3 regions of the Bacillus mesophilum genome follow, and region 3 is predicted to be linked to each of the others. Evidence: riboswitches for the same ligand, from Rfam matches in the RefSeq annotation. Region 3 holds a riboswitch; each other region holds the start of a gene.

Region 1 (11,026 bases), on a different contig from region 3:
GTCCAGCATCCATTGAGGTTCTTCCTTCATTTTTGAAATTTCTTCAACAATCTCTTTTGTTAACCCGCGTTTTGATCGGAAAATGGAAACGTCTTTATCGGCAAATCCGTACTTGTAATCGCCAATGTCAGGCATCTTTTTTGCCATCGTCGTATTCCTCCATTCTTTGCCTCAGGAATCATCCTTTGGCTATATTTTATCCCAAAATTGTTTTATTGTTCTGATTCATTAATACCCTTTTCCATTGCCTTCCATGGCAATGTAGCACATTTAATTCGGGCAGGAAATTTAGAAACTCCTTGCAGTGCTTCAATATCACCAAGATCAATCTCATCGTCATAATCCTTGCCTTGCATCATATCAGAAAAGATCTTCGATAACTTAACCGCATCTTCAAAGGTTTTTCCCTTTATAGCCTGAGTCATCATAGACGCAGAGGACATTGAAATGGAGCAGCCTTCACCGTCAAACTTTGCGTCTGCTACGATGCCGTCCTCCACTTTCATTGTCAATTGAATTCTGTCTCCGCAAGTTGGGTTATTCATATGAATGGTTAAACTGTCATCTTCTAAAATCCCTTTATTGCGCGGGTTTTTATAATGATCCATAATGACTTGACGATAAAGGGTATCTAAGTTATTAAAAGACATCGCTAAAATACTCCTTTGTTTTGACAAGCCCTTGAACGAGCCGATCAATATCTTCCTCTGAATTATACAGATAGAAGCTTGCCCGGGCAGTTGATGATACCTTCAGCCATTTCATAAGCGGCTGTGCACAATGATGTCCGGCTCTGACAGCAATTCCATCAGCATCCAGTACCGTTGCCACATCGTGAGGATGAACTTCATCAATGTTAAAGGTAACAACACCTGCTTTTTTCGAAGCATCTTTTGGTCCAAAGATGGTCATGCCTTCTATAGCAGACATCTGCTCCATCGCATACGCAGCAAGCTTATGCTCATGCGCCTCGATGTTGTCACGTCCAATTTCCTCTAAAAAGTCGATCGCGGCCCCTAATCCAATTGCACCTGCGATAATTGGAGTTCCGCCTTCAAACTTCCAAGGAAGCTCTTTCCAAGTCGACTCCTGTAAACCAACAAAGTCAATCATCTCACCGCCAAATTCAATTGGCTCCATGTCTTCCAAAAGCTTCTTCTTACCGTATAAAATACCGATGCCTGTTGGGCCGCACATTTTGTGGCCTGACATAGCGAAAAAGTCGCAGTCCAGATCTTGGACATCAACCTTCATATGCGGTGCACTTTGCGCCCCATCAACAACCATTACGGCTCCATGCTGATGAGCAATCTGTGCAATTTCTTTAATCGGGTTAATGACACCAAGAACATTGGATACATGCATAATTGATACAATCTTTGTCTGGTCTGTAACTGTATTCTTCACATCTTCAAGAGAAATCGTTCCATCTTCTTGAAGCGGCAGATATTTTAGTATAGCTCCAGTTGCTTTTGCAACCTGCTGCCACGGAATGATATTGCTGTGATGCTCCATATAGGAGATGACAATTTCATCACCCTCCTGCAGATTTGCACGGGCATAGCTTGCAGCTACTGTATTCAGAGAAGTAGTAGTCCCTCGGGTAAAGATCACTTCTTCAGTTGATTTTGCATTGATGAACTTACGGACTTTTTCACGTGCACCTTCATAGCCATCAGTTGCCTTTGTCCCTAGGGTATGAACACCTCTATGAACATTGGAGTTATATTGTCGATAATAGCTGTCAATCGCTTCAATAACCTGAATCGGCTTTTGTGACGTTGCCGCACTGTCCAAATAGACTAACGGACTGCCGTTAACCTCCTGATGCAGGATCGGAAACATTTGGCGAATGTCCATTATATTCATTATTTTACTTTCCTTTCAATTACCTCTGTTAATTGCGCTTTAACTCCTTCAATTGGAAGGGCATTAACAACAGGTGCCAAGAAGCCATGAATTACAAGTCGCTCTGCTTCTGTTTGCGAAATACCGCGGCTCATTAAATAATAAAGCTGAAGCGGATCCACACGGCCTACAGATGCAGCATGACCAGCTGTAACATCATCTTCATCAATAAGCAGGATCGGGTTTGCATCCCCGCGTGCTTTTTCACTCAGCATTAGAACTCTGGATTCCTGTTCTGCATTTGATTTAGATGCGCCATGTTCAATTTTTCCGATGCCATTAAAGATGGAAGTTGCAGCATCCTTCATAACACCATGCTTTAAAATATAGCCTTCGGAATTTTTTCCAAAGTGAACAATGCTTGTCGTAAAGTTCTGTGTTTGTTCACCGCGGCCGACAACAACCGTTTTTGTATCACCAAATGAACCATCACCGATTAAATTCGTGATATTTTCAGAAATAGTATTCCCGTCATTCATTAATCCTAGCGCCCATTCAATACGTGCATCTCTGCCGGCTTTTCCGCGGCGATTCACATAAACGGTTGTGCCTTTGGCAAGTGTATCCACTGCTCCATATTGAATCTTTGCATTTGCACCAGCAATTACTTCTGTCACAATATTAAAGATTCCATCTGCTTCAGCAACAGTCGATACGTAGTTTTCAACATACGTAACTGAGCTATTGTCATCTGCTACGATTAAAACATGGTTGAACAAGTTTGCTTCCTTGTCATCATGAATATAAACAGCTTGGATTGGCTCAGTGATCTCAACATTTTTCGGAATATATAAGAACGCTCCGCCGTTTAACAATGCTGCGTGCAAAGCCGTCAGCTTGTGCTCGTTCACTTTCACTGCATCTGTCATAAAGTACTTCTGCAGCAGGTCGCCATGCTCTCTTGCAGCTGTAAAGATATCTGTAAAAATAACACCTTTTTCCTGCATCTCTTTCGTTACTGAAAGATATGTCGGTCTGTTATTACGCTGAATATAAAGGCTTTGTTCTTGTGCCTCTAAATTAATCAAGCTTCTAACATCCTCAGGCAGCTCGTTTAAAGAGGAATAATCCTCACTTGCTACAAGATGTTTTGTAAATTGCGTAAAATTCCATTTATCTATTTTTGTTTTATCAGGCTTAGGCATTGGCAGGTTTTCCGCATCAGCAAGAGCTGTAGTACGAAGTTCAGTCAGCCAAGCCGGTTCGCCCATATCTTTTGAAAAGGAGCTGACATACTCCTTGTCAAATGGTAATTTGATTTCAGTTGACATAGTGATCCTCCTAACTGTTACGCTTCTTGCCCAACTGTTTCGTCTTCGATGCCAAGTTCCTTTTTAATCCAGTCATATCCTTCTGCCTCTAAACGCTGTGCCAGCTCAGGGCCACCGGATTTTACAATGCGGCCTTGCATCATTACGTGTACATGGTCAGGCGTAATGTAGTTAAGAAGACGCTGATAGTGAGTAATAATTAAGCAGCCAAACTCTTCGCCGCGCATTTCATTGATTCCTTTTGAAACAACCTTTAATGCATCGATATCTAATCCAGAATCAATTTCATCAAGGATTGCAATTTTTGGTTCAAGCATCATTAATTGAAGGATTTCGTTACGTTTTTTCTCTCCGCCAGAGAACCCTTCATTTAGGTAACGCTGAGCCATGTCAACGTCCATTTCTAGGAATTCCATTTTGCTATCCATTTGACGGATAAACTTCATTAATGAAATTTCATTGCCTTCCTCACGGCGGCTGTTCATAGCAGAACGCAAGAAGTCAGCATTTGTTACACCGCTAATCTCGCTTGGATATTGCATAGCAAGGAATAGACCTGCTTGAGCGCGCTCATCTACTTCCATTTCTAACACATCTTCCCCATCCATTACGATGCTGCCAGATGTAACTTCATATTTCGGGTGACCCATAATCGCAGAGGATAATGTTGATTTCCCTGTTCCGTTTGGTCCCATGATTGCGTGAATCTCTCCGCCTTTAACTTCAAGATTAACACCTTTTAATATCTCTTTGCCTTCAATTTCAACATGAAGGTCTTTAATTGTTAAAGTTGATGCTGCCATAATAATACCTCCGTCAATTATGAAAGATTTGTATAAATCGGCTTTGCCGCAAACCTCTTAGTTTAATTCTCATTTTATTCTCATTACAATCTTATAACAAATGAAAAGTGATATCAACTCTTTCAGAACATTCGTCTATGGAATAAGAGAATATGTCTAATTATAGAGTTTTTTTTCGTCTTTTTAAACTTTTTAGTATATGTAGGTTCTAAAGTTATTCTCTCCTTTCTGAAAGGCTCAAATTCAGTATGAAATCCTATTTAACTATTTTCTGCGACTAACTTGGATTGTATGTGAAGATAGCCTGAAATAAAGATCGTGAAATACTTAATTTTGTTTCCTTTATGATCACTGCAAAAGAAAAACCAGCTCATTACAGCTGAGCCGGTTTCTTCCTATATATATAACATTAAGAATGTACTTTTCTTTCTAAATCTGCAACCATACGCTGGCTTTCTACATATTCCTTTTGCCGCTTTTCTTCAACTTCCATTCGCACATCATGCTTTTGGCTGTAAACCTCATATCCGACTCCATGGGCTCCACGCATGGCCTTTTCCATTTCACTCGTATAATTTAGGTTTAGCTGGTTAATAACGAACCATTCCTTTCAAATTTCCGCAGTGCGGATTATTTACTATAAAATCGTATCATTGACTGTATACCCGACACAATAACTGTAAAACCTGATATATCGTGAAATATGACGCTGGTTCAGTCTGAAGGACACTTGAAGGAGTCAGTTCGGTTAATTGCTGGAGTTTAATCCGGTTTAAAGCATGGTTCTAAATGGCTGTGATTTTATAGGTTAGATAACTTGGTGATGGTGGGCCAGAAGTCGGAGAATCCTTTTATTTTAGCCAATATTGCTACATTGCTGAGGAATATGCCTGCGTTTTTTGCTGAAACCGCTGCTTTGCTGGATGTAAAGAGAGGTTGAAGCTATAATTTCCGCGGTTATTTTGATTTATCCGCTGTAAAATCGGATATAATCGCCGTAAAATGGGAGTTATCCGCCAAAAAGAGCAACTTATCCGCCAAACACAAATGGTACCAGCCGCCGCAGCCGAAAAACTCAAGACAAATAAAAAAAGCTCCTGCAAACACAGGAGCTTTTAAACTATTATTCAGATACAGGTACAACTGCACCTTCATATTTTTCAAGAATGAAATCTTGAATTTCTTGAGAGTGAAGAACTTCTACTAATGCTTTGATTGCTTCGCTTTCTTCATCACCACTGCGAACAGCGATTACGTTCACGTATGGAGATTCTTTGTCTTCGATTGCAATAGAATCTTCAATTGGATTTAATCCAGCATCAATTGCATAGTTAGAGTTAATTAGAACTGCGTCACCTTCGCCATTGTTGTAAATTTGCGGAAGAAGGGATGCTTCATATTCAGTATCAAACTCTAGGTTCTTGCTGTTTTCTTCAATATCTTCGATTGTTGCTGCTGTTTTTTCAACGCCTTCTTTAAGCGTGATTAATCCTTGCTGTTCTAATAATGAAAGGATACGGCCATGGTCAGCAACAGAGTTACTCATAATAATTGTTGCACCATCAGGAAGTTCATCTAAGCTCTCATATTTTTGAGAGTATACACCAATTGGCTCAATGTGAATTCCGCCAGCGTTTACGAAATCATACCCATGCTCAGCCTTTTGAGACTCAAGATAAGGGATGTGCTGGAAGTAGTTAGCATCAATATCTTCGGACTCTAATGCCTGGTTTGGTAAAATATAATCTTGGAATGTAGTAATGTCTAGTTCAAAGCCTTTCTCTTCAAGCAGCGGCTTCACTTCTTCTAAGATTTCAGCGTGTGGAACGTTTGAAGCACCGACTTTAAGTGTTGTTGTTTCTGCTTCTTCTCCGCCGCCTGCATTGTCTCCTTCAGTACCTTCATCTGAAGTGCCGCAAGCAGAAATAATTAGTGCTACTGTTAAGGCTGCTAAGATTGATAACCATTTTTTCATTTTTTTCTCTCCTATCGTTTGTCTAATTTTGATGTTATAAAATCACCAATGAATTGGATGATAAATACAATAATTAATATAATAATCGTTGCTACCAGCGTTACGTCAAAACGGCTGCGCTGAAACCCTTCCAGATAAGCAAGGTTTCCAAGTCCGCCTGCTCCAATTACACCAGCCATAGCTGTATAACCTACTAACGCAATGGCAGTAACGGTAATACCAGAAACTAATGCTGGCATTGATTCAGGAAGAAGCACTTTCCAGATAATCGTGCTAGTTTTAGCACCCATTGATTTAGCCGCTTCAATAACCCCTTTATCAATTTCCCTCAATCCTATTTCAACCATTCGTGCATAAAATGGCGCTGCTCCGATAATAAGAGCCGGCAATGCAGCGTTTTGACCAATCATTGTACCTAAAATTAGCTTGGTAAAAGGAATCAATAATACAATTAAAATGATAAATGGAATAGATCTAAAAATATTGACGAATGCACTGATAACTTTATTAACAGGAGCATTAGCCCAAATATTTCCTTTGGCTGATAAAAAGAGCAGCAATCCTAAAATAATACCCAGGACAAAGGTTGCAAAAACCGATATAGCTGTCATATATAATGTTTCTAATGTAGCTTCCCACATTTTATCCCATTGGACATTTGGAATGAGTGAATTAAGCATTAGAAATCACCTCCACTCCAACATTCTGGGAATGGATATAGTCGATTGCCTTAGCAATTTCCGTCTGTTCCCCATCTAGATGAATAAATAATGTTCCATAAGAACCCTTTTGTGTTTGTGATATTTTCCCTTGCAGAATATTAACTGTAACCGAGTAATGACGAATTAAATTCGTAATAAGCGGCTGTTCTGCAGCCTCACCAACAAAACCGAGCTGAATGACTTGCCCCTGTGGATAAAGGTCGAGTAAATGCTGAACGGTTTCCTTCGTCTCTTCCGGTTCGGTCACCTGCTGTACAAATCTCTTTGTGATTGGTGCAGCTGGATTTTTAAATACTTCTAGAACAGGTCCTTCTTCAACAATTTGACCATTCTCCATCACAGCTACACGATGGCAGATTTTGCGAATAACATGCATTTCATGAGTAATCAATACAATGGTTAAGCCAAGGCGTTCATTAATATCAACAAGCAGTTCAAGTATTGAGTCTGTTGTCTGTGGATCTAACGCAGATGTTGCCTCATCACACAGCAGCACCTTAGGATTATTCGCCAGTGCTCTTGCAATGCCAACCCTTTGTTTTTGCCCTCCGCTCAGCTGGGAAGGATATGCATCCTCTCTCCCCTCTAAACCAACAAGACGGATGAGTTCATCCACTCTCTTAATTCTTTCCTGCTTCGAAACGCCTGCAATCTCCAGTGGAAAGGCAATATTCTCTCTAACATTTCTGGACCATAGCAGATTAAAGTGCTGGAAAATCATACTAATCTCTTGTCTGGCCTTTCTTAAGTCACTGCCTTTAATACGTGAAACTTCGTTGTTGGCAACGACTACACTGCCTTCAGTAGGAATTTCCAATCCATTTAGCATACGGATTAACGTACTTTTCCCCGCTCCACTGTAGCCAATCACTCCAAAAATTTCGCCTTCTTTAATTTCAAGGTTCACTTGATCAACCGCGTTGACCTTCCCTTTTTTCGTTGCAAATATTTTCTTTGCATTTTTTATAGAAATCACTTGTTGTTTCACCCTCTCATTCCTGACATTGCCTATACAATAGCTTTTGATTGGACCATGCCTTTCATTCTCCTCAATTCCAGAAAACACATAAAAATATCTTTGTAACCAGTCAAGATTTCAATTCTTGAAAACTAGTAAAAAAATAAAATAAAAATGCCTTCCTGTTATGAGCAGAAAGGCATTAAAAATAAGTCCTTTCTCTCATCTATCAAAGCCATAAGCTTTGAGTGAATTGGCACCATTTCATTTTCATGACGGTTGCCGGGCTTCATAGGGCACTTCCCTCCACCTCTCTTGATAAGAGCTAAACATCTATATTCAATTCACTTACATTCATTTATAAATTACGAATGCTATCGTATCACGGTCATGATAAGGGTGTCAACTAAAAAAGTGAATCCCAAGATATTTTATACTTCCTCTGGTAACACTTTGTTTAAGCTTTAGCGGCAAGTGCTGTGATTCCTGTTGCGGTCTCAATTGCCTGTTCTAAATCCTCAATTAAATCTTCTGCATTTTCAATTCCGACAGATATTCGGATTAAATCTTCAGGAACTCCCGCAATTTTTAAAGCCTCATCATCCAGCTGCTGATGAGTTGTGCTTGCAGGATGGATAATTAAGCTTTTTGCATCCCCTACATTGGCAACATGTGCCCAAAGATTAAGATTATTGATTAAAGCAGCACCAGCTTCTCTTCCTCCTTTAATGCCAAAAACAACAACGGCCCCTGCACCTTTTGGAAGATATTTATCTGCTAAAGCCTTGTCAGCATGATCTTCATCTCCAGGGTATAAGAGCCAATTAATAGCAGGATGGCTCTTGAGATAGCTGATAATTTTCTTTGTATTTGCCACATGCTCCTTCATGCGCACATGTAAAGTTTCAATTCCTAAAGCGAATTGGAATGCATTTTGCGGACTTAAAGCAGGACCAAGATCACGCAGCAGCTGAACACGTGCTTTTGTAATATACGCAGCCTCACCAAGCGCCTCACTGTAAACTAAGTTATGATAGCTTGGATCCGGTTCAGTAAAGCCTGGGAATTTCGGTGAATTCCAGTCAAACTTGCCGCCATCTACAATAATGCCTCCCATTGTTGTTCCGTTGCCAAGAAGCCATTTGGTGGCAGAGTGGATCACGATATCGGCCCCAAATTCAATTGGCCTGCACAGATAAGGAGTAGGAAATGTATTATCAATAATTAGCGGTATGCCATTTTCATGAGCAATAGCAGCTACTGCTTCAATATCCAGCACTTTTAAGCTGGGGTTACCAATTGTTTCTGCAAATATCGCTTTTGTTTTATTCGTAATTGCCTCTCTGAAAGCTTCTGGATCTTGCGGATCAACAAACTTTACATTTATCCCATATTTAGGCAAGGTTACTGCGAACAAATTATAGGTGCCTCCATATAAGTTAGATGCGGCGACAATTTCGTCTCCGGCACCAGCAATATTTAGTATGGATAAAGTAATCGCAGCCTGACCACTTGAAACAGCCAGTGCGCCAATGCCACCTTCAAGCAGTGCTACTCTTTCCTCGAACACACTTACAGTCGGATTATGTATCCGTGTATAAATATAACCTGGTTCCTTTAGTCCAAAAAGGTTTGCAGCATGGTCAGTACTTTTGAATTGATAAGCATTATTTTGATAAATTGGAACTGCCCGAGCACCGGTTACTGGATCTGGCGCTAATCCTCCATGAATACCCAATGTTTCAAAACGATAATTTTTTTTCCTTTCAGTCATGTCGATCTCTCCTTTTAATTGGTTTTCGCTTGAGTATCATCATGCTGCATTCGCTCCATACGATTATCGTAACAGCGAAAGACCCTCTTCAAGAAGAAGAGGGTCTGGAATTCACAACTCTTCTTATCTTTCAGAGCATCTGCTCTGCTGGAATTAGCACCGTGTAATTAACCGGTTGCCGGGTTTCGTAGGGCCAGTCCCTCCACCTCTCTTGATAAGAATATTCAATTTTCATATTTGTTTGAAATTTTAACATATAGGAAAAAACCAGTCAACAAAAAAACCATTAATTTTTTCCAAGATATAAAATTGTTTCTAATAAAAGAATACTGCGAAAAGGGCCTTTTATTTGGATTGGCTGCTCTTTCATCAGTTGGCGCAGCTTTATTTTTTTCTGAAAAAGATGAGTCAAAGTTGTTTTAGGGCCATAAATCTCCATCTCACATTCTATAGGAGAAATAACGTCAGCCCTCCCGTCTTCAATCCGTAAATATAGGTGTTCAGCCTCGCTATGAAAATGCACCGTCAGCCTGCGATTCTGCAATACTTGAAAGACATGCTGTTTTTGCTCTAATTCTTGTATAAAGGATTTAGCCAGCTGTTCCATTAGAGTACACCTCAAAATTCTATAGTCTATATAAGCTTTATTCCGTGGAACTGATTCTTTATCCTGCATATTTTTTTCAACAAATTAACCAAAAAAAAGACAACGACCGCTTCTATTACGGTATTGTCTAGGATTATTTCCTGAGAAATATGTCAGTTGAAAGCAGGCTATGCTGTCATTTGTGCGATTTTTTTAGGATTATAGCGTTTAAAGACAATGAGGAAATAAAGTGAACCTATTAAATATAAGATAGCCGTAATCGTGAAAACTGCAGCGTACCCCCAATAAGAACCATACATCATCACAATACCCGTTGATACAGGTCCCATTACTGCCCATCCTAAATTAAAGACCATCTGGTTCACAGAGCTGGCAAATCCTTTCATTGAATCGTCAACTTTTGACATCATCAGTGACATTTGTATAGGATTTCCCGCATTCATTAATGCCTGCCGGAAAAGAAACCCAATCGCTGCAAGCCAAAGCTGTTCTGTATAAGCGGTTAAAAGCAGAAATGGCAGTGACGATAGCTGCAAAATAACGACCGCTTTCACTTCACCAAATTTCTGAACTACTTTAGGTCCGATAATCATGGCTACTGCAGTCATTGCCTGCCCAAGTGAGATGATCATCCCGACTGCTGAGTTTGAAGCGGCAAAACGATCAGAAAAATATAGATTTAAATAAGGTATAACTAATCCTGCGCCGACACCAATAATTAATTGCGCTACTGCAAACAGAACGACAATCTTCAAACTGTCTTTTCTTGCCAACAAGGCAGCCTTTGCAGAATCAGACTTAGATTTATCAATGGAATTCGTTACCTTCCGGCTTTCCTGGAACTTTATAATTGGGAAGATTCCTATGAGAAAAATAACACCGCCGAGCATCAGCGTAACTCGTATTCCATTCAACTGAGACATAAACAATGAAAAGAAATCAGTTAGTAATCCGCCACTGAGGTTACCAATGACATTTGCCCCTGTCATAATGGCAAAGTGAATGCTG
Region 2 (11,026 bases), on a different contig from region 3:
CATGATTATTTTGGCTTTAGTGCGGTGGAAGACGGATTTATTTCCAGCGGCCAGCAAGGGGAAACCATGATGGGAATTGCCAAAAGTACAGATAAAGGTGAAACACTAGAATACATTGCTTTTAAGGGAAAGGGACAGTTTCCTTTTCTGACGGCCGGGTATCAATCCGGTATAATTTATGGAATAAACGGTGATGCATCCACTGAGATGGATCCAGGCCTTTTCCGTTCTGCAGGTGAGGATGTTAGATTTGAGCCTGTACCATTAAATGGATTTGGTGCCGATACACTTGGCATGATCGCTGCTCATCCGACTGATGCAAATACCATGGCAATGGCCACAAGAAGCGGAATCTATCTTTCTGAGGATAAGGGAAATAATATGGAGCTTATTACAGAAGAGATTATGGTCACTGCTCTTGCATTTACAGAAGGTCATTTATATTATTCTTCAGTAGAAAATGAAAAAGTTTTATTCCATTCAATCAGCCTGGAGACGCTGGAAAGCGCAAGTATTGAAATTCCTTTCCTCGCTTATGATAACCCGATTACCTATATAACAGGCAGTCAAAAGGATGAGGGCACACTGGCATTTTCAACCTACATGCGGGACCTTTATCAATCAGCAGATTCTGGAGAATCATGGAAAATAATTCTCGAGAAGGGCAGTATTTCGAATTAGAATAGCTTATGAAAAAAGAGTAAAAGCCCCAACATGCTTTTACTCTTTTTTTGCAAATGAACAGAATCCCTACAGAATAATCGCTTCAAACCCAGCAGCCGCTAAATGCTGCACCATCTGCTCTGCGTTTCTTCTATCAGAAAAGGCCCCAGCCTGAACCTTGTATAATCCGTTTTCGGCAAGTACAAACGCTTCAAATCCAGCACTTCTCGCCTGTGCTGCTAAGCTATCAGCATTCCTTCTATCTCTGAATGCCCCAATTTGCACCCTAAAGAGGATTAATTGTTTTTTTTTAAACCAAATGCCCTTGCCAGTCCGTTGACATGTCCTCTGGCAATTCCTTCTATAAAAGCTGGCTGTGCCAATTTTGCTGCATCATTTGCATTGTCAATAAAGCCGTTTTCAGTCAATAAAGCCGGCATTGCTGACTCGCGAAGCATATGGAAGTTCGCCTGCTTCTTACCGCGATCCGCAAAATCAATAGCCTTTATCACTTCTTCATGAATGATATTTTGGTAAGTTGCAGTCGGTGCACCAACATTCGGGTAAATAAAATCCTCAAAGCCTGTCCCGCCGCCTGCATTTATATGAATGGATAACAGAAAATCTGCTCCCCATGCATTGGCCGCATTTGTCCGGCTGCTTAATGAAACAGCTGTATCTCCCGTTCTGCTCATGTTAAGTTCAACATTTTCATACTCACTTCCAAGAATATCCCGAATACGAGTGGCAATCTTTAATGTTAAATTCTTCTCCTGCAATCCATTTCCAACAGCTCCCGGATCACTGCCCCCATGACCAGGATCTATAAAAATTTTTACCATTTCCATCACCTCCATCTATCCTATTCTTTTACTCTCTTAACTGCTTGTACACTTGTGGAGAGAACAGGAAAAAATCAAGAAACTGGTAATGGTATTTAGGTTGGGATGATAAATGGAAAACCAGAAATGGTGAGCTGGAATCACTAGTTGATAGACTAGATGTAATATACCCTTAAATAGAGGAAAGATTGCTGCAATTCAGTAAAAAACAGTTCAAACCTAATACAATAAATGTAATAATATAGAAAAAAACGTTTTATGGAGGATCATTTGAGAGAGTTACTTGAAAAGAGTTTCCTTGGAGCAGCGATTGTATTTGGCATTAACCATGTCTTAGGTCATTTGTTTTTGTTTATCCCCTTTTTATCTCAAGGTGAAATGTATATGGAAGGCACTTTTTTTGGCATGCTCTATAATCTTCAGCTGTACTTTTATTTCATTTTCACAAATGGTGTTTTGTTCTTTACCATAAAACACTATTATCCAAAATGGCATATGAGCTGGAATGTTATTCTCGTCTTTATCGCATTTAACTTTTTCCTGCAGCGTAATCCATTAGGCAATGAGGGCGAAATAGTCTATTATGTTCGTTATCTATTTGCACTGAGCGGCCTTTTCATGGTTAACACCATTAGTGACAGGTTTTCATGGGTTTGGAAATCTATGATTATTGCTTCTCCTCTTTTATTTTCTGTTTTCATTTTGGTGATTTTGAGTTTCTCAGGATAATCATTAAAAAGGCTGGACTTTTAACCGTCACAGCCTCAAAATTTGAAAAGGTAATAAAGATCTATGAAAATAACCTATTAGCATTTGATTTTCACTGCATCATTCCAACTTAAATGGAGCACCCAGACCGCCTATGGTTGCTCTGTATTCTCCAGGAGTAAGTTTATAATCCAAATCACTGATTTTTAAGCTTAAAGAAGAAGTCGCATGTGCAGAATGGCCTATAGCTTGCTCTGTAAAAGAATCAGCTTTCATCGGTACCCGATACCATGTGTCTTGCTCCTTCTTTTCTAAGAAAACATGCACACCTGTACTATATTCTTCATCACTTTCGTTTATTATATTTACTTTGATTTCATCCACAGATGTTGGATATACTGGCTCTTCTGTTTCAACCCTCACTCCGTTCTCTGAGTTAGGACGGCTTTGTACAGCCTCTTCCTCCAGTGATCCTTGGCAGCCAGTAATAATAAGCAATAATATAATAGATGCAAATAGAACAATGTTTTTCATATAAGCCGCTCCCTGCCTTTTCGTATTTTTCACCATTATTTTTCTTGATAACGGCTCCAGGCACTAGTCGCAATGCCAGCACATATTTCTCCTATAAATTTAAGAAAGCCTACAATGAGTTCCATGCTGAACAACTCCTTTTCTATAATTTTAATGGAATATATAAAGTTTGTAAATTTATACCATAATAGCCTATATATATTTTTGCACACTTACGAGTAGTCTTTTACTCAAAACAAAAGACAACCCATCTCCAGACTAAAGAAAAAAACTAGATTTACAGCCAAGAGTTCGTTAGTATAATATTAAGAAAATTTTAAAAAAGAAAGGGAGTCTATCATGGCACAAGAATTAAGTCATAAATATTATAAAGAATTAATCAATTTACAGGATGCAACAGGGGTAGAATCACAGTTTCAGAGCTTACTGGAAGTTCCGATTGAATCTGTTTCTGATCTGGAAAAATGGCTGCTGGACGAAAAGACGTTCATACATAAATTAGATGAAGCGATGACAGGTCACTTAGTTGACTTTAACCGCAATACAGAAGATGAAGATATTAAGGCGACATATCTTCATGACCAGCAAGTAATCCTGCCGCTGATCATGAAATATGAAGCAAAACTAAATGAGAAACTGTGTGATTCTCCTTATTTTCATGAACTAAATGAAGAACGTTATGGGTTAATGAGACGTGCTCGCGAATCCAAAGTGAAATTGTTCAGGGAAGAGAATATTCCCTTGATGGTAAAGGAGCAAGAGCTCAACACAAGGTATAGCGAAATTATGGGAGGTTTAACCGTTGAATGGGAGGGTGAGGAAAAGCCATTTCCATTTATTCAATCACAGCTTGATCATCTCGATAGAGCCGTAAGAGAAAAAGCTTATCACAAGATGATGGGAGCTTATCGTCAAATCAAGCCGGATATGGATTCCATTATGGATGAACTTGTTCAGCTGCGTCATCAGGTCGCTTTAAATGCAGGCTTTGAGAATTATCGTGATTATATGTTTGTGAGTAAAAATCGTGAGTATAGTGTGCAGGATTGCTATGACTTTCAAGAAAATGTTGAAAAGCACATCATTCCCGCTTGGAATCGCCTGGCAGAGGTGTTCAAGTCCAAGCTTGGTGTCGATACATACCGCCCTTGGGATAACAATGCTAAATTGATGAAAAATGCACCATACACGGATGTGGCTGACCTGATGGATGGCGTTGCTGAGATGTTAGGCAAGACAGATGCCTATTTTGCTGAGCGTTTCAATTATATGAGAGAGAATGGTTTACTCGATCTTGGAGATCGAAAAGGTAAAAGCCCTGGCGGTTTTTGTACTTCATTACCTGTTTCAGGAGAAACCTTTGTTTTTGCGAACTTTAGTCCATCCTTTTTCTCTCTGATTGCCCTAATCCATGAAATGGGTCATGCGGTTAATGGGTACCTCGAGTTTTCTGAGCACGGACCAACTGAAGACTATCAGCTTCGCATGGAAGTGGCTGAATTATATTCACATGGAATGGAATTACTGTTATTGGATAAGCTTGATCGTTTTTATCCGGAAAAAGAAGATTTTAAAAGTGCACAGCGTGAATTGCTGAGAAGGGCATTTACGATGTTATTCGGCCCATTATCAGGGGATCTCTTCCAGCATTGGATGTATACAAATCCAAACCATACTGCAAAAGAGCGTGATGAGAAATACTTCGAAATCTCTAAAAGGTACGGTTTGAACCCTGTAGATACAACTGGCTTTGAAGAAGAGGTTGGGATGAGCTGGGCTGGCACTCTTCATTATTTCCAGGTTCCTTTCTATAATATCGAATACTCCATTTCAATGCTTGGGGCACTGCAATTACTGGAGAATTATCAGAAAGACCCAGCACAAGCAATTGAAGATTATAAAAAAGGTGCTGGTGCAGACTACAACCAATCGATTGCTGCTATTTATGAAGAAACAGGCGTAAACTTTGATTTTACAGAACCAGCTGTTAAAAGAATGGGTGAATTCCTGGAAAAAGTAATTCAGGATATTAATTAAGGCAGTGTTATGTTTATTTAAAGAGAACAATTAAAATTTTTACGAGCAAAAAGCACAACTTGTGAAAGAATCTAGTTGTGCTCTTTGTCTTGCTGTGGACATTGGTCAGATTCGGTTTTCCAGCACCAGTACCTATTGGGAAGAGATTTCCTTTGTATAATCATCCCATTTTAGTTATCACAGTTCGCATTAGATGTACACTGTAGAGCTACTCTTTTTTTGTTATTTCAAAACCCTTATGTCTCTTAACTGTACTGTATGTAAAGAAGAAAAAGTTTAAAACCAATTTCTTCTTGATGGAGGTTGAGGAAAATCGTATAATTTCGGTTTATTTTCTTCGCTTTTTTTACGTCTTTTTTTATTTTTATCTCTATCTATTAAATGATCAAGCTTTTGAATCGCTTTTTCTAACTCCAGTTCTGTTAAGTCACCTTTTGCAAATATACTGCACAATATTCCGTAGGCAATAGGCGTTGTATCAATATCGACATTAACAGTTAAATCCACGTCTGAGTTGCCGCTGCGTTCAATCACTGTTTTTAAATTATTTTCAACTTGCCTCTCCATCCTTACTCCTCCTTTAATTTTTTTCTTGAACATTAAGCACAGGGGGACTATTACTTAGTACCCCTGTGCCTAAACTAGATAGGTTAATCTTAAAAATCAAATTCTTGGTTTTGGTCCTGATCTTGATCTTGCTCCTGATCGGAATCAGCATCAGATCTAGCACGGACTCTTGCTCTGGAATCACTATCAACTGTGATTTCAAATTCTACTCTGGAGTTTCCGCTGTTGCAAATATTAGCTTTTGCAATATTCGTGTTTTTGTCCTTAACATCTACATCTGTGTCGTTGTCAGCATCAGCCTCACTGTTTGCTCTTGCTTGCAGCTCATTATCCAGTTCAAAATCAACATCCACATCTGTTTCGTTGTTTGAACCATTTCTTCCATTTCTTCCACCAAAGATTGACTCGTTTCTCCATACTTTGCTCATGAAGAATTTCCCTCCTTTAACTTTTGATAATATAAGATATTCAGTTGTACACATTATGTTTGGACAAGAGTATAAAAAAAAGTAGACAAGCATCCATTTTTATAAAAAATTTCTTCCTATTCATTTTTCAAATGGTATGCATCAGCATAATTTTGGCGGATCTATAGCTTTATCTATTTCACCAATAACAAAAGGGACCTGCTATAGGCAGGTCCCCTCAAATTACGCTTTTATTGATGTTACGTAGTTTTCTTCTAATGTCTTCTTCAATAAAGATGCCAATTCCAGCATTCCATATTTTCCTGCTTTTGCTTCTGCATCTGAATTATAGTTTGTGTTTGTATTGATATCATAGGTGTAAATGTCACCGTCAGCATTTTTGATAAATTCAATACCAGCCACTTGAATATCGTTTCGCGAGAGAACGTCTTTATATTTTTCTATGATACTATCGTCAAAGCCATCAATGATTTGGAATTTCGGTTTTTCTACCACCTCTTCTCCTACAGGGCAGAATAAGTCTCCGATCTGGCAGGCGTCTGCCGGGCAGAGTTCAAAGCCTTCAGATGTATCCACCCGAACGGCATACACAAATTCACCTCCAACAAATTCACAGCGAGTGATGTAGCTCTCTGGTGATTGAATGTATTGCTGAATAAGGGTTATGCCATCAACAGGCTCTTCAAATGCTGGTCCCTCCACATATGCTTTCAGAGCGTCAATACTTTGAAATAATTGCACACCCAAACCTTTGCCGGCACGATTATGCTTCGTGATAAACGGCTGCCCTGCGAAGGCTTCGGCTGCCTTTAAGATCTGCTGTTTTCCCACCGCTGCAATCGTTTTTGGTGTTTTGACACCACACTTTTCTAACTCCAAGTATTGAAGTACCTTGCTGACTTCAAGCTTCAATGCGTTTGTGCCATTAAGCACTGTACGTCCATGCGCTTCCAGCCAAGCTAATACCTGTCCGGAAAATTCAGCGGCAAAGCGATGATCACGTGTATGAGAAGAAGCACTCATTCTGCTGTAGAAAATTCCTTCCGGCGGTTCTGAAGATAAATCAAGCGTTCCTTCGTCTAAATGCCATTCTTGATAAGGAACACCAAGTTCCTCTAGTCTATTGGTTAAGTGAACGGTCCACTCACTATTTTCATGAATTACATATACTTTGGTCATGTTCGGGACCCCTTTCTAGTTCTTTATTAAACTGCGTTTTTGTTCAACTAGTGGCATAACTTGCTTTGCAAACCGTTCCATTTCCTCCAATTGAGGTGAAAATTGCAGTAACAGCAAGTCTAAGCCTTTTTCTTCATATTGCAGTATTCGATCGGCTATTTGGTCTGGTGTTCCTACTAAATTTGGACGCAAGCCACGGTTGGAAACAGAGTAGTCCTGTAGCTGAATCTGCTGTTCTAATTGTGATTTCGTAGTGAAATCTTTGAAGCCGGCATAAGCACTTGAATCCTTTACAGTTGTGATCTTTTCAAGTTCAGCAAATGCCTCTTCTTCTGTATCCCGGCAAATCACATAGGCAGCCATTCCGAATGAACTAAAAGGCTCATTGCCAGTTTGGGAACGCCTTGCCTTCATATCGGCAATTTTTTGCTGTATTTCTTCGACCGTTCCGCCATGCATCACATAGGCATCACATTTTTCTGCAATGGTTTGCTTGCCTTTTTCACTTTCACCGCCTGCATAAAGAATCGGATTTGGTCTTTGAACAGGCTTTGGCGCAAGCTTTGTATCTTTTAAATCGTAAAATTGGCCAGAATATTGGAAGGTTTCTTCTGTCCATAACCCTTTTAAGACATCAATAAACTCCTCGGTACGGGCATAACGCTCGTCATGTTCGGTGAAAATTCCAGCATATTGGCGCGCCTCTTCTGCCCACCAGGCAGATACTACATTAAGAGTAAAGCGACCATTGCTGATCTGATCAATATTGGCTGCCATTTTGGCTGCAACGGCAGGATTATGAAAACCAGGGCGGATCGCTGTCATTATTTCAATTTTCTCAGTAACCGCTGCAAGAGAAGCAGCCGTAGACCAGGCTTCAAGCGAATCATGTTCTGGCCCTTTGATATCATTTAAATATAATTCCGCGATTAATGTTGTGGAATAACCCCATTGCTCGGCACTTTGAATCACATTTTTTGCATAATCAAAAGTTGCCGGCATTTGTTCATCTTCAACATTACGCAGCCAGCCTCCAAATATCGGCAGCCAAAAACCATATTTCATCTCTCTTCGCTCCTTTGATAACTAATTATATACTTTTCCTATAACTTAAGTAGGATTAATAAACAATGAAAAAACTCTCCTCCTAAGAAGAGAGTTTTATTAACCCTCTTCTCATCTTTCAAGCAGTACGCTTGCTGGAATTGGCACAGTGTTCATAAGAACCTGCTGCCGAGGCTTCAAAGGGCCAGTCCCTCCACCTCTCTGGATAAGAAGAAAATATTCAATTGTTCATTTATTTAATGCGATAATAAATTAAATTCATACAATTGTCAATAAATTAATTCTACGCTCTAAATATTGAGTAATTTACCCTTTACCTTCTATTCAAATAAATTATTTTCATTTAGAAACCCAAAATATTTCAATATTTACAGACAAACACTAGACTTTAAACCTGCTGACAACCACTTTTAAATCATCCGCTAAATTGGATAATGCTGCTGATGAAGCTGCTATCTCTTCCATTGATGCAAGCTGTTCCTCTGCAGAAGCGGCCACGTTTTGTGAATGTGATGATGTCTGTTCTGATATATTAATAATCCCAGAAACTGTTGCTGACACTTCTTGAGTACTAGCCGATATTTGTTCAGAAGTCGCTGCCATATCATTCGTTTGTTCTGTTAAGCTTGCCATATGATCAAGAATTTCTTTGAAGTTAATGCTTGTCTGCTGAACAATGTCTAACCCCTCTTTCACCTCTTCAGAAACTTGCTCTATAGACCTGCTTGACTGCTCCATATCTTCTTGTATTGTCCGAATAAGTACTGAAATTTGGGAAGAAGATGCTTGTGACTGTTCTGCAAGTTTTCTCACTTCATCTGCTACAACAGCAAATCCTCTCCCATGTTCACCTGCTCTAGCAGCCTCAATCGCTGCATTTAATGCCAGTAAATTCGTTTGGTCTGCAATATCTGTAATGACTTTCGTTATTTTTTCTATTTCTTGTGATCTATGATCTAACGTTTTAATAACTTCTCCGCTTGCAGCTGCAGATGAATTTATTGCATTTATTTGCTTAACCGTACTTTGAACAAGCAACCCGCCTTCTCTGGCTTTTTCGACAGCAGCATTACTGACTTCGGAAACCACTAATGCATTTTCGGCAATAGAGTGAATACCTTTTGCCACTTCTTCTAGCGCTAATGCACTCTCTTGCACATTCACTGCCGATTGTTCGGCTCCATTCGCTACTTGCTGAATTGATTCTGTAATCGTCTCTGTGGCAATGCTCGTTTGCTCTGAACTTGCAGTCAGCTGTTCAGATGAAGAAGCTAGTTGTTCAGAGGTTTGAATAACTTCATCTAACATTGTTTTAAGATTATGAGCCATTTGATTGTAGCTTACTGCTAAAGAGCCAAGCTCATCTTTTGAATGATCCTGAATTTTCGCTGTAAAATCTCCATTTCCAGCCATTTCAAGAGCATTGGTCATCATGGCAAGTCTCTTTTTCATTTTAGATGTAAACAGATAAACAACAGAAACAGCTAATGCTATCATAATCAATAAAACAATGATAAATTTTGTTAGAAAGGAAGACAGTATTTGATTGATTATTTCTTCTGAAGCACCAACATAAAAGATCCCAAGTACTTCTCCTGATGAAGACTGTATGGGCATATATGCCGTTTGGTACATATTCCCTGCCACATTTGCTTCACCATAATAACTTTTTCCTTTATTTATGACCGTGTCCACTACCTCAGGTGAAGCTTTGGTCCCAATCGCACGCTCTCCATCGATCATGACATTTGTCGTTACACGTGTATCTTTAAGAAAGATGGTTACAGTGTCTCCCGTATCTTCTCCAATCTTATCTACTATTTCAAAATTGTCATTTATTTTTGCAGATCCTTTATATAACTCATTTCCTCTAACTTCCCAATCACCTGGGTACTTATTATCGATATAGCGATAAGCTAATCCTAAATCTCCCTTTGCTTTCTCTGTTGCAAATTCTTTTATCCCTTTTGTTACCTCATTATTTGCAACAAAGCCAATAACTGCTGACAAAATCAAAATGATTGATATAACTATCAAATTTATTTTTGCAGCCAGCTTAAAATTAAATTTCTTTATTTTCCCCAATTCACGTTCTCCTATTCGATCTCATATTCATTTTTATATCTCCCCAAAATACTATCGGCTGATATAAGATAAACGTTAATACGGTTTTTACCGAAAAGAAGAAAAAATTTAATTGTAAGATTTTCCATGTAAAAACAAAGGTCCCCTCAATTTTGAGTTTAAGAGAGGTTAGGCGATTATAAGCCATATAGAATAAACGATTGACACCTTTAATAGTTGCGGGTTTTTTTTCTCTGGTCTGCAATAATGCACAAATTATAATCGTCAGTTTATTATATTTTTTATAATCATATCTTGAGCAAAATATGTAATGAGCCATCCTGTGATTCCAAGACCAAATGAAATAAATATATTCATTGAGTGCTTTAATGTAAATCCAATAATCAGCAGCATTATAACTGTTGCGGGAAGTCCCCAAACAACATTCATAGCAAACTTGCTTATTTTGTCTATCTGTTCTCCTTGAGTATATAACCATATGATACTTAACAAACTCACGATCGGCAGGGCAGCAATCTTACCTCCCTGCTGAGGATATCTTTGGGCAATTTCTGTAATAATACCAATGATAATAGCCGATATCACAATTTTAGCTATTGTAAACATCCTTTGCTCTCTCCTTTAACAAGGTAAATGCCTTTAGTATATATTCTCTTTCTTCATCACTCATCTTTTCGATTAGCACTCTTTTTAGCTTTTCTTCATCTAAACTGGAATGACGCTGCAGCACTTCTGTTCCCAATTCGGAAAGCTGTAAAATAACTTTCCTTTCATCTTTGCTGCTGCGAGTCTTGAATACATATTTTTTTTCCAGCAAGCGCTTAATATGCTCAGAGGCAGTGTTATGGGATGTGCCAATCGCTGCTGCAATCTCTTTGATTCCCACTTCCTTCTCTTTTTGAATCACCTGCAAAGTCC
Region 3 (11,026 bases):
CATTTGTATAAACAGTTTGATCATCAATTTTTACTGTAATTAAGTCGAATAAATTTACATTTTTCACATGATCTATTTTCTTAATGTCATTCAGCATGTCTCCTGTATCGACATCAGGTTTCACATTAACCATTACATTTGCAGGTTCAGTACCGAATATATTAATAAAGGCAGTTTTGTCTGAAGCTACATTATAGTACAGAACTGCAGAAAAGATGGCAGCTAAAGTTAATGCACTAATTATAATGAAGATCATTATATTTTGTTTTGCATTTATGAGCGTTGATTTAATCGCAAGCAGGAAATGAAGATTCCCTCTCTCTTTCTCCAATGAAAAGTAATTTTTTCTAAAACTATGCGTTTGAATGCCGCCGCGCAGTGCCTCGACAGGTAAAATCCTTCTGACTCGAAAGGCTGATAGCAGGGTAACGATCACAACTAAAAAAATGACAAGCATGATACTTACAAAATTTATTAAAACATCAAATTCCTGAAGCCATACTAAGCCAGATAAGGATGAAATAGCACCACCGAAGAAGGGCATTAAGACGTATGACAAAGCAATTCCAGCAGCCCCCGCACAAAAAACGATGACGATAAACTGCAGGATAATGGATGAAAGAATTTGCCTGCTGGTATAGCCAATTGCCTTTAATACACCTATATTTCCCATTCCATCTTCAATGCTATTAGAAACTCGGAATGTAATAACAATTAGTGATATGAGCACAATAATGGCTGCAAATGCTACCAGTATAGTCGCAATAATATTAATGGTTAACGTACTTACATTTTTCACTATTTCAATATCCAATCCTAATACATAGGAAGAAGTCTCTCCTGCAATTGTTTGCGGAAATCTCTTAGTGAAATCATTTAAAAGCTTCGGAGATTCAGTTTTTTCTTTCATCAGTGCAGATAGAATGATTCCATTTGATGAATCATCTACATGATCTGCCAGTGTTAGAAAGGCTCTCTCCGGCAGCATGAATTTCATAACTCCGATGTTGGTTGTACCCATAATGGTCGTTTCTAAGAATCCAGCTATGTGATATTCATAGACTGCACCAAGATATCTGATGGTAAAGCTATCTCCTAATTTGTATCCTCCATCCGTTTTAAAACTATAAGGAACAAAAATATCGTTGGCACTTGAAGTATCTAATTTTTCAATCAGTTTTAATGGTCCAATACTTCGGCTGTTTTCTGCATTAAAGATGGCAACACTGCTGGTTAACTCACTGCTTCCATAATTAAATTTAGCAAGGTTCATCATGACAATTTCTTCTGTCTCTGTTTTTGTTACCCCAGAGTAGTTTGTTAAAAATTCGTCATATCCTGAATGATAACTAGCTTGATCCATCATAATGGCTACATGGGGATCTCTTAATTCCTCAACTTTCCGATCAAAAAAAGGATTCATTTGGGTGATGACCATTAGGCCAATATTAAGAAGCATTGCAGCAATCGTTATAAAGATAAATAAAGAGACAGCAGCTGATTTACTTTTTCTAATATTAGCTAAGGCTAGTTTCATTATCTTCACATCACCACCCCATTTCTGCAAGGAAGTGTTTGAGCTTTTCAAGACGCTCAAGGTTCTCATTCTCACTAAATGCCCCTAGCTGCAAATCACCGCAAATGACTCCGTCTTTTAGATAAATCACGCGATTTCCCCGCAATGCCGTTTTTAGATCATGTGTAACTAAGACAATACTTTGTCCTTTCGTATTTATATCTGTAAAAACATCCAAAACACTGTCACTTGAAGCAGAATTCAGGGCACCTGTCGGCTCATCTGCAAATAATACTATCGGTCTGTTGATGATGGCTCTTACAATTCCAACACGCTGTGCTTCACCGCCGGAAAGCTGTGCTGGAAACTTAGCCCATGAGTTTTCCTCTATCCCTACTTGTTTTAGTAATTCTTTGGCTTTTTGAACGATTTCCCTCTTATTTTTACTAACTAAGAGACCGCTTGTCAGCACATTATCGAGCACACTCATATTATCAAGCAGGTAAATTTGCTGAAAGACAAACCCGCAATGCTTTCTCCTAAAAACAGCCAGCTGATCGTTGTTGAATTTTGCCAAACTTTTACCAGCAAAATCGATTTCACCTAAAGTTGGCTGATCCATACCGCTAAGCGCATAAAGCAAAGTAGATTTCCCTGAGCCAGAGCTGCCCATTATGATCGTAAAATCTCCTTCCAGTAAACTGATATCTAAGTTTTTCAAGACATGCTGCTGCGTTCCGCCACTTGAGAAGGTCTTACAAAGCTTTTCCGTTCTAATAATGGTTTTTGTCATAAGTTTGGCAACTCCCTTACTATTTAACAGAATAAAAAAGACTGTAAAAATGAGTACAGTCTTATCATACAAAATGAATTCTTATTAAATCTTTGTGCAATTCTTAACTGATTCTTAATTATTAAGCAAGCTTGATTTTAAGGGAGACAGTGAAACCTTCTTCTCGGCTGTGACAGCTAATTTGGCCGTCCATGCTTTCCATAAAGTACCTTGATATGTATAAACCCAGACCTGAACCGGTTTTTCCTTTCACATTTCTCCCCCGATAATATTTATTAAAAAGGAGAGGCACTTCATCTTCACTAATTCCCATGCCGAAATCCATTATGTGGAGTTCAAGGAAACCTTGATTAATTTGAGAGCTGATCTTGATCTGTGTACCTGCGTATTTATATGAATTACTAATAATATTATCTATGACCTGCTGCATTCTTACAGGATCGATAAGAATAATACACTGAGGCAGCGAACCATAAACAATTTGCTGATCATAATTGACGTTTTCAATCATATTATGGAGTTCTTCACTTGATACTTCAGTAACCGTTAACTTTAATTGCTGCAGCTCCTTTAAAGTAGCGTGGAACATATCCGTTATGAGCAAGTCAATTTGTTCTGCTTTCGAATAAATCGTGTTCACATGCTTTCTCACTTTCTCATCATTTGCCTGCACAAGCATTAATTCACTAACCGCTTTAATTGAAGCAACAGGTGTTTTTATATCATGACTCAATGTCGCCACCAGCTCCTTCTTGCTCTGATTAGATTCATATTCTCTTTGTTTGGCTGCATCAAGTTCTTCACGCAATAAATCAAAGCTTTCTGTGAATGCACCAAAATAATTATCCTTCTTTATAGGTAAAGGAATATCCAGATGACCTCTCGCTATATTCGCTGCAAAGTGCTGAAGCTGCTGAAATGGTTTCAATAGTGTTCTATGAATATAAACAATATAAAGAATACTAACTAGCATCAATATTCCAAATATAACACTTACAAAAGTGATTAATTCCCTCTTCATCTGCTGCAAAAGCTCTTGCTCATTATTGCGGATAATGACCTTTCCAACCGTTTCGTCATCACTCTGTATGTCTACAATAGTATCCCTATTTCTTACGGCTTCGTATAAATCGGTAAAATGATTGCCGGGTGTTTGATAGATCACGTTTGATTGATCATCAATGATAGCAAAAGACTGTTCGTTGTCACTGTTGTTGAATGGCATTTCGCTGAAATTCCTCCAATTTGCTTCAGCTGTTTTCACCACATCATTAATGGCAGCCAGATCGGCGACTGGCACATTTTTATTTTTTATAATGAGGATAGAGAAAATTAAACCTGCACTAAATACAGCAAAAATGATCATAATTAACAACTTAACTTTCATTAGCTGATATCCTCTAAAACATAACCTGTTCCCCAGACTGTTTTGATGTATTGCGGTTCCTTAGGATTTTCTTCAATTTTCTCACGCAAATGACGAATATGGACATTTAAGGTTCCGTCCCCTACAAAGGCATCTCCCCAAACATTCTGAAACAATTCATCTTTTGTGATAATTCGATTCTTATTACTCGCCAAGTAGGAAAGAAGCTTATATTCCATTGTCTTGAGCCCAATAGCAACTCCATTTACCCATACACGGTGCAGCTTTGTATCAATTTGAATATTGCCGAACTCTATAGTTTCCAGACTGCCTCTTTGACTGCTGCCATATCTTTTAAGTACAGCCTTTACTTTTGCCAATAAGATGCTCAGTGTATAGGGCTTTTGGATATAGTCATCTCCCCCTATGTTTAGGGCGATTAATACATCATCATCACTAGAACGCGCACTGATAAACAAAATCGGAATCTGTGTAGTCTGGCGCAATTTTTTACACAAGTCAAATCCTGACGTATCTCCCAAATTAATATCAAGAAGAATTAACGACGGCTGATTCGCCTCCAAAAAGCGCTCGCACTCCTCCGCCCCCGTCACAAACTCAGACTTCACATCAAACATATTAAAATACTCACAAGTCGACTCCGCCAAAGCAACCTCATCATCGACTATTAAACAATCCAGGATCATCTGCTGAACTCCTTTCGGTCTGCTTTATATTTATTGTACAAGAATATGGCGTCACTGTGACGCCCCGAAAAATATTGTTTCACAAGTTGTTCCACGGTTCGAATTAGTACTATGTGTATACACCAAAAACACCTGCATACATATGCAGGTGCCTTTTAAAAACGCGAAGAATATATTATTCCCCCTGAAAAGTCCAAAAATTATTTAATAAAAAGTTGACCAGCGGAATCACGAGAACCGTTACCAGCTCTCCCATGAAGTAATGAAAAGAAAGAATATGAACAACAAAAAATATAAGAATGACGTTCAATAAAAATCCAACCAGCGAAACTAATAAAAACCGAACTAATTTACGCTGAGTAAAACGGCTGTTAAATGTATACCGTATGTTTATTAAGAACGACACAATTGTCATGATGATAAAAGCAGCTGCAGATCCGATAACCGGATCCCATTGATATTTTTCAATGAAAATAAAAACAGAAAGAAAATATACACCCACACTGATGCAGCCGACCAAGCTATATTTTAGAAACCGTATAATTAAATCTCTCTGCAAAAGCATATATTTCCCCTCACTACCATCTACATACAGCGGATGCTAAAAATCTAGTTTTCTAAAAACCTTTTTTATAAACATGCCATTGCTCTTCATGATCGCTTTTTCTTGTAGTTGTCTTTTTCGGTTAATCAAAACAATTAATTGAAGAAAAATCACAGGCAAAAAGGATTTTTTGTATGCTAAATATTTCGGCTCCCAATCTGTTGCAAATTTACTCTTATATTCTTTTAAGCCTTTAAAGTTATATTTTTTATTTCCATAGCGATAGACCTGACGTATCATCTTTTCAGCCATAAAAGAATCCTGACCATCCCCAACATTGGAAAGAGGCGCCATTCCTAAACTGCATACTTGAAATTGATTATTTTTAGCCCATTCAAAAATGCTTAAAAATAGCATATCCATTGCACCAGGAAGACTGCTCTCGGTCTTTCTCATCAGATCAATGCTCAGTGTCTGTTTATAATCATCGGCTAATGTAGCAAACGCCGTAATTTGCCCGGAATCGTCACGCAAAAGCGCAATCGGAAAATGCGAAATATAATTTTGACAAAAAGAAACGACCGAAAAGCCCTTTTCCTTTTGACTTCCTAACCAAGAATTGGAGACTTCTTGAATTTCGGCAATCAGCATTTGTGAATGCGGAGGCTCTGCCACACTAAATGAAAAGCCGCTTCTGGAAAACTTACTCATCGTATTTCGGAATTTTCCCGCTTTTTTTCCTTCAAGTGTAAATTGATTTATCTTAATGACAGCTTCCTCACCCAGTTTTACAAATCGATAACCTCCATCATGATAAAGCTGCATGTATTGAGGAGTGACTTGGTAAAAAACCGGCTTTGCTTTTTTCCATTTACAATATTCATTAAATTCTTTAATAGCTCTGCCAAAATGTGCTTCGTCTCCGATTGGATCGCCAAGAACAACGAATTTATTAAAAATTTGCTTATACATAATTAAAACACTCTGATCACTTGACCAGAATTGTTGTTTATCTTGTAAAAAAATCAAATGCGACACATGATTGCCGCCTTTTTCTTTTAAAAAAGCTAACAGCTTATCAGAATGAACTTGCTGCTGATTTTCAGATAAATCCCTATTTACTTGTTGTCCTTGAAAATTAAAATTGAGATTTCTCATAAAAATCATAGGTCCTTCCTCCTGATAAATAGATAAATTTCACAGATTTGATCATACCATAAACGGGACCTTGTTCATATAAACAAATTATGGTCACTGTGACGCCCCGAAAAATCTTGTTTCACGAATTGTTCCACGGTTCTAAGGGAAGTAGAGTTTCTGCTGTATGTACAGTGTTTAAAACACGAAAAAACACCTACAAATTATGTAGATGCTGTTTTTTCGCAGCATTATAATACCGCCTAACCTCTATACTTAATCGCTAGCCCTTTCAAAAAGTTCCTCGCGAAATGGTCCATACAAACTTTATAGTTTTTATGACCTTCTTTTCTTAAAAATGCACCAAGTTCACCTTTTGATACGTTTAAGCCGGCATATTTGAATATTTCAATCATGTCTTCTGTTGTGAGAGACAAGGCGATTTTAACCTTCTTTAAAAGGATGTTATTCACGCTTGAGTTATTTTTGATGGGTGGTTCGGGAGTAGTTTCTTGGCCTGGTTTTGGCTCTTGCTTCCCTCTTTTATAAATAATGAAGCCATTTAAGAATGAATTCAGCATGCTGTTTGTTAGCTTAATTCTGTCTGTCTCTTCTTCTTCGTCTTCTTTCTTGAGAATCCTCACTACCTCTGGAACGGTAACCTCGTGGCCACCGAGTTTAAAAATCTCTGCCATTTGGCTATTTTTGATTTCTAACGCATATCTTAAACGGATTAATAGATCATTATTATCGATCATTCTACTTCCTCCTATAACTTGTACGGTTCTGCTTAAAAAAACTTGTGGAATACCTTCTAAAAGGCATTACTCATTTTAACATAAAATCATTTGATCTTCGTTCAATTCATAAAGTTTCCGTTAAACCTCTTTCAAGGTTTGCTAATATTCTTATCATAACCAATTATCTCTCCAAAAATGAAAGAGCCCTCCATATGGAGAGGCTCTTTTCTTTTTTAAGGCAGCAAAGCAAAAGAACGAACTGGAAAACCTGTAGCCTTTTCGGGCTTTGCACAAATATTGAAGATAACAGCACCTTTGGCCGGCAATTTATTGAGATTGGTTAATAATTCAACCTGATAGGTATCCTGTTCCAGTACATAGTATTCTCCAATTAGAGATCCATTTTTACGAACATCGATCGCTGCATCCGTATCAAATGTTTCATGTCCAACAGCCTTTATATTTCTTTCTTCAAATAAGAATTTTAAAGCCTCGATCCCCCAGCCTGGAGTGTGGCTATTTCCCTCTGTATCCTTATTCTCAAAAGCAGTCTTGTTCGGCCAGCGAAGACTCCAATCCGTACGCAATGCGACAAAGGAGCCTGCTTCGATGGTTCCATGCTCCTCTTCAAATTTTAGAATATCTTCAACACCTAGAATAAAATCATTATTTTCTTCCGCTTCCTTTGATTGATCAATGACAACCAAAGGCAGAACCAATTCCTTTAGGCCGAGTTCCTCTAAGTAACGCTTATTGCGAACAAAATGAATAGGAGCATCAATATGGGTACCATACTGTCCAGGAAAATTAAAACGCTGTGCAAAAAAGCCATCATCATGTGTAAAAAGTGTTTGAATTTCTGCATCTTCAAATGCAGCGAAATGAGGAGAATCTGGTCCAAATGTATGTGTGAGATCGACCCATTCCTTCCCTTTCAGTACCTCAATAGCCTGCAATAAATCATTCGCATTTTTTACAGTTGACATTACCAGCACCTCACCAATCTTTATAAAATAAAAAACCCTCTTCACAAATAAGAAGAGGGATAAATAAACATAAACTGCTGCCGCTCTTCTTATCTTCTAGCACACGCTACTGGAATTGGCACAAACTTAAAAGTTCGCTGCCGAGGCTTTACAGGGCCAGTCCCTCCACCTCTCTGGATAAGAAAAATTTTCTAAATATTAAGTTATTGTATTTACCATATAGTTAATATACTCACCTGTCAATACAAAAGTATTTATCTTTCATTTGACAAGTGAAGCGGCAGAAACTCAGCCAGCTGCTGTTCATGCTTATCAAGCATGATCTGTTCAGCCTTAATGCCTTGCTCCAGAAGCACTTTGATATTCTGCACAAGGAATTCGTCACTGCCGACAACATAGTAGAGACCATCTTTGTCTGCAGCCAGATTTTTCACTTCTTCGTAGTATTCTTCACGGTTATCAACGAACTGTGATGTAACCTTTTTATCTGGTGCAGATGCAAAAACATCTGTGAACAAGAACTGCTTTGATGAATCGATGTTTAAGGAATGAATTTGATTAACATTGTCAGCTCTGTTTAAGAAATCAAGTAAGAGCGGTCTAAAGGTTGCCAGGCCGACACCTGATGACAGCAGATAAATATTTTTCCCTTCTCTTTTCAGCGGAACATTTGAGTGGGTCTTAAAGATGGCAACTTCATCGCCAACTGTAAGGTTTTTTAGTATCGTTTTGAATTCAGAGCATTGCTCTCTAATGCGTGTTGTGATTCCAATCGCATTTTCATGAGGTAAAGTGGAGATGGACATATGGCGAATCAAACTGCGGTTGGGTTTATCTCCTGCATTAAAACCTTCTAATGCGAAGTGGGTGTGAGAACCTTCTTCCCATGTAAAATCTTGCGGACAGGCAAGCAGGTACGTTCTCACCTCAGGTGTTTCTTCAATAATCTTGTTAATTTTCACCCAATATATTTGCATGGTGATCCTCCTCATTGTGTGTTCCATTTTCATCTAATAATTTAATAATCTAATAAACAGCTATCGGCCCATAAGGACCTTCAATAATTTCAATTTTCGTTTCAAAAATATCTGTTAAAAGTTTTGGATCCATAACCTCTTCTACAGTGCCAAAAGCCGCAATTTGTCCTTCTTTCATTGCACAAATCCGATCAGAATATTTAGCAGCGAAATTGATATCATGCATAACAGTCAAAATGGTTCTGCCAAATTCATTCGCAACATGCCGCAAATATTCCATCATTTGAACAGATCGGGCAACATCAAGATTGTTTAAAGGCTCATCCAGAAGCACATATTCAGTTTCCTGGCAAAGCACCATTGCGACATATGCTCTTTGTCTTTGGCCGCCTGAAAGCTCATCTAAATATCTGTCTTCCAGATCCGTTAAGTCTAAGAAATCGATATACTTAGAGATAATCTCTTCATCTTCTCTCGTTAATCTTCCCTTTGAATAAGGAAAGCGTCCAAACCCGGCCAGCTGTCTAACCGTTAGCCTCGTCACAAAATGATTTTCCTGCCGCAAAATGGTAACAATTTTCGCTAAGTCATTTGATTTCGAAGAAGTAACATCCATATTCGCTACCATGATCTGACCTTCATCCAAATCCAGAAGCCTTCCAATCATTAATAGTGTCGTAGACTTTCCAGCACCATTGGGTCCAATTAAAGAAGTGAACCCAGCCTTTGGTATTTCAATATTCAAAGGTCCAATTTTTACTTCTTCCGTATATAGCTTTCTAGCATTTTCAATCTTTATCATAGCGACCTCTTCCTTAAAATGACGATTAGAAATACGATTCCGCCAAACAGTTCAATAAAAACGGAAACAGCTTGAGAATTAAATACATGATACATTAAAAAGTATGCACTCGTTAAAACAAAGAACCCGATAGCAAGAGCCATTGGAAAAATATATTTGTGATCATAAGTTGGCGCAGCCTGATAACTCAAAATGGCAACTAAAAAGCCAAAGAACGTAAGCGGTCCAACTAAAGCGGTTGATATCGACATTAAAACAGCGACAAGTACCAGTGTGTAAATGACATTTGATTGATATTTAACGCCAAAAGTAGTAGAGACATCTTTTCCAAGTGACAATATATTTAACTTCCTGGAAAAAACATAAAGCAATAATGCGACAATGATGACCATTGGAATGACAATCGGAAAATATGCTGGATCGGCATTATTAACAGAACCAATTAATCTTGTCTGCAGAAGGTCAAATTCTGATGGCGCAAGGAGTTTCCTCATAAAAGCGGATATCGTATTCAGCCCAGTTCCAATAATAATTCCTATCAGAAGCACAAGCTGTAAATTCCCATATTTCCCCGAAAGCAGCCAGCCATACAGGATCAAACTCATTAAGACCATAAGACAAACTTGAAGAAAGAATGGTCCAATGCCGCTAAAACTCACCATTGCGCTAGCACCAAAAATAAACATTGTACTCGTATGAATGGTTGAGTACAGTGATTCAAAGCCTAATAAAGAAGGCGTTATAATGCGATTATTCGTAATGGATTGGAAGGCAACAGTCGACAAACTGTGGCAAATGGCCGCAATCAGCATGGCCACAACAGCGACGATCCTTCTTTCAACAACTGGAATGAACGAAGGTGAATCAACTGGTACCGGATTGTTATAAACCAAAAGGCCGAATGCAAAGAGAAGACCCAAAGCAATCAATGTTATAAGCAGAATCCAATACCGTTTTTCATCCTTCTTCGTGCGAAAAGCACTAGCAGACCTGCTTTTATTATGGAGGCTAAAATCGATTTTCTTCATATTTTCTTTCTTTTTATATTCTAAAGCGTTCATCTTAGCCTCCTTGATTTTCTTTGTCTCAATAAGATCGAAATAAACACAACCGATCCGACTGATCCAAGTATTAAAGAGACAGGTACTTCAAAAGGCATAATAATGGTTCTAGAAATGATGTCACATAGAGTAATCGTCCCCATACCGATCAAACATACCCAAGGCAAATTACTTCTAAGATCATCTCCTCTGATCATGGAAATGATATTTGGGACAATTAAACCTAAAAAAGGCAAGTTCCCAATTACTGCTGCAACAATACCAACTGCAACCGCAATAAGGCCATTAGCCAAAAGAATGAGCGTATTATAATTAACTCCAAGACTTGTTGCTACATCTTCTCCAAGGCCAGCTAAAGTCAATCTGTTTGCATATATAAAAATAAGAACTGTTACAA

Evidence for each region. A riboswitch is a leader RNA that binds a small molecule or an ion and turns the genes downstream of it on or off. The one in region 3 is predicted to bind S-adenosylmethionine.
Region 1: it holds a riboswitch for S-adenosylmethionine, as region 3 does, so the genes downstream of both, F7732_RS12400 (O-acetylhomoserine aminocarboxypropyltransferase/cysteine synthase family protein) here and F7732_RS13485 (cyclase family protein) in region 3, are expected to answer to the same signal.
Region 2: it holds a riboswitch for S-adenosylmethionine, as region 3 does, so the genes downstream of both, F7732_RS07700 (LLM class flavin-dependent oxidoreductase) here and F7732_RS13485 (cyclase family protein) in region 3, are expected to answer to the same signal.

Annotation. Positions count from the first base shown of each region.
Region 1 covers NZ_WBOT01000003.1:570,902-581,927, reverse strand. The annotation lists gene sufB (Fe-S cluster assembly protein SufB) at 1-147, opposite strand, end outside; gene sufU (Fe-S cluster assembly sulfur transfer protein SufU) at 213-650, opposite strand; gene F7732_RS12430 (cysteine desulfurase) at 640-1,869, opposite strand; gene sufD (Fe-S cluster assembly protein SufD) at 1,869-3,179, opposite strand; gene sufC (Fe-S cluster assembly ATPase SufC) at 3,197-3,982, opposite strand; gene F7732_RS22860 (YuzK family famiily protein) at 4,392-4,532, opposite strand; gene F7732_RS12415 (MetQ/NlpA family ABC transporter substrate-binding protein) at 5,106-5,957, opposite strand; gene F7732_RS12410 (methionine ABC transporter permease) at 5,969-6,637, opposite strand; gene F7732_RS12405 (methionine ABC transporter ATP-binding protein) at 6,630-7,655, opposite strand; SAM riboswitch class I at 7,857-7,962, opposite strand; gene F7732_RS12400 (O-acetylhomoserine aminocarboxypropyltransferase/cysteine synthase family protein) at 8,095-9,411, opposite strand; SAM riboswitch class I at 9,532-9,632, opposite strand; gene F7732_RS12395 (SCP2 sterol-binding domain-containing protein) at 9,698-10,018, opposite strand; gene F7732_RS12390 (MFS transporter) at 10,186-11,026, opposite strand, start outside.
Region 2 covers NZ_WBOT01000002.1:552,284-563,309, forward strand. The annotation lists gene F7732_RS07655 (F510_1955 family glycosylhydrolase) at 1-681, shown strand, start outside; partial or broken gene F7732_RS07665 (N-acetylmuramoyl-L-alanine amidase) at 751-1,505, opposite strand; gene F7732_RS07670 (hypothetical protein) at 1,776-2,234, shown strand; gene F7732_RS07675 (immunoglobulin-like domain-containing protein) at 2,334-2,747, opposite strand; gene F7732_RS07680 (M3 family oligoendopeptidase) at 3,087-4,784, shown strand; gene F7732_RS07685 (hypothetical protein) at 5,061-5,351, opposite strand; gene F7732_RS07690 (hypothetical protein) at 5,441-5,779, opposite strand; gene F7732_RS07695 (ATP-grasp domain-containing protein) at 6,002-6,958, opposite strand; gene F7732_RS07700 (LLM class flavin-dependent oxidoreductase) at 6,974-8,023, opposite strand; SAM riboswitch class I at 8,132-8,235, opposite strand; gene F7732_RS23405 (methyl-accepting chemotaxis protein) at 8,405-9,352, opposite strand; partial or broken gene F7732_RS23410 (cache domain-containing protein) at 9,347-10,108, opposite strand; gene F7732_RS07710 (DUF3147 family protein) at 10,373-10,714, opposite strand; gene F7732_RS07715 (MarR family winged helix-turn-helix transcriptional regulator) at 10,698-11,026, opposite strand, start outside.
Region 3 covers NZ_WBOT01000004.1:57,919-68,944, reverse strand. The annotation lists gene F7732_RS13520 (ABC transporter permease) at 1-1,537, opposite strand, end outside; gene F7732_RS13515 (ABC transporter ATP-binding protein) at 1,548-2,309, opposite strand; gene F7732_RS13510 (HAMP domain-containing sensor histidine kinase) at 2,431-3,696, opposite strand; gene F7732_RS13505 (response regulator transcription factor) at 3,696-4,382, opposite strand; gene F7732_RS13500 (GtrA family protein) at 4,558-4,947, opposite strand; gene F7732_RS13495 (phosphatidylglycerol lysyltransferase domain-containing protein) at 4,984-6,093, opposite strand; gene F7732_RS13490 (YehS family protein) at 6,327-6,818, opposite strand; gene F7732_RS13485 (cyclase family protein) at 7,037-7,789, opposite strand; SAM riboswitch class I at 7,876-7,973, opposite strand; gene F7732_RS13480 (dihydropteridine reductase) at 8,044-8,766, opposite strand; gene F7732_RS13475 (iron ABC transporter ATP-binding protein) at 8,816-9,568, opposite strand; gene F7732_RS13470 (iron chelate uptake ABC transporter family permease subunit) at 9,565-10,629, opposite strand; gene F7732_RS13465 (ABC transporter permease) at 10,626-11,026, opposite strand, start outside.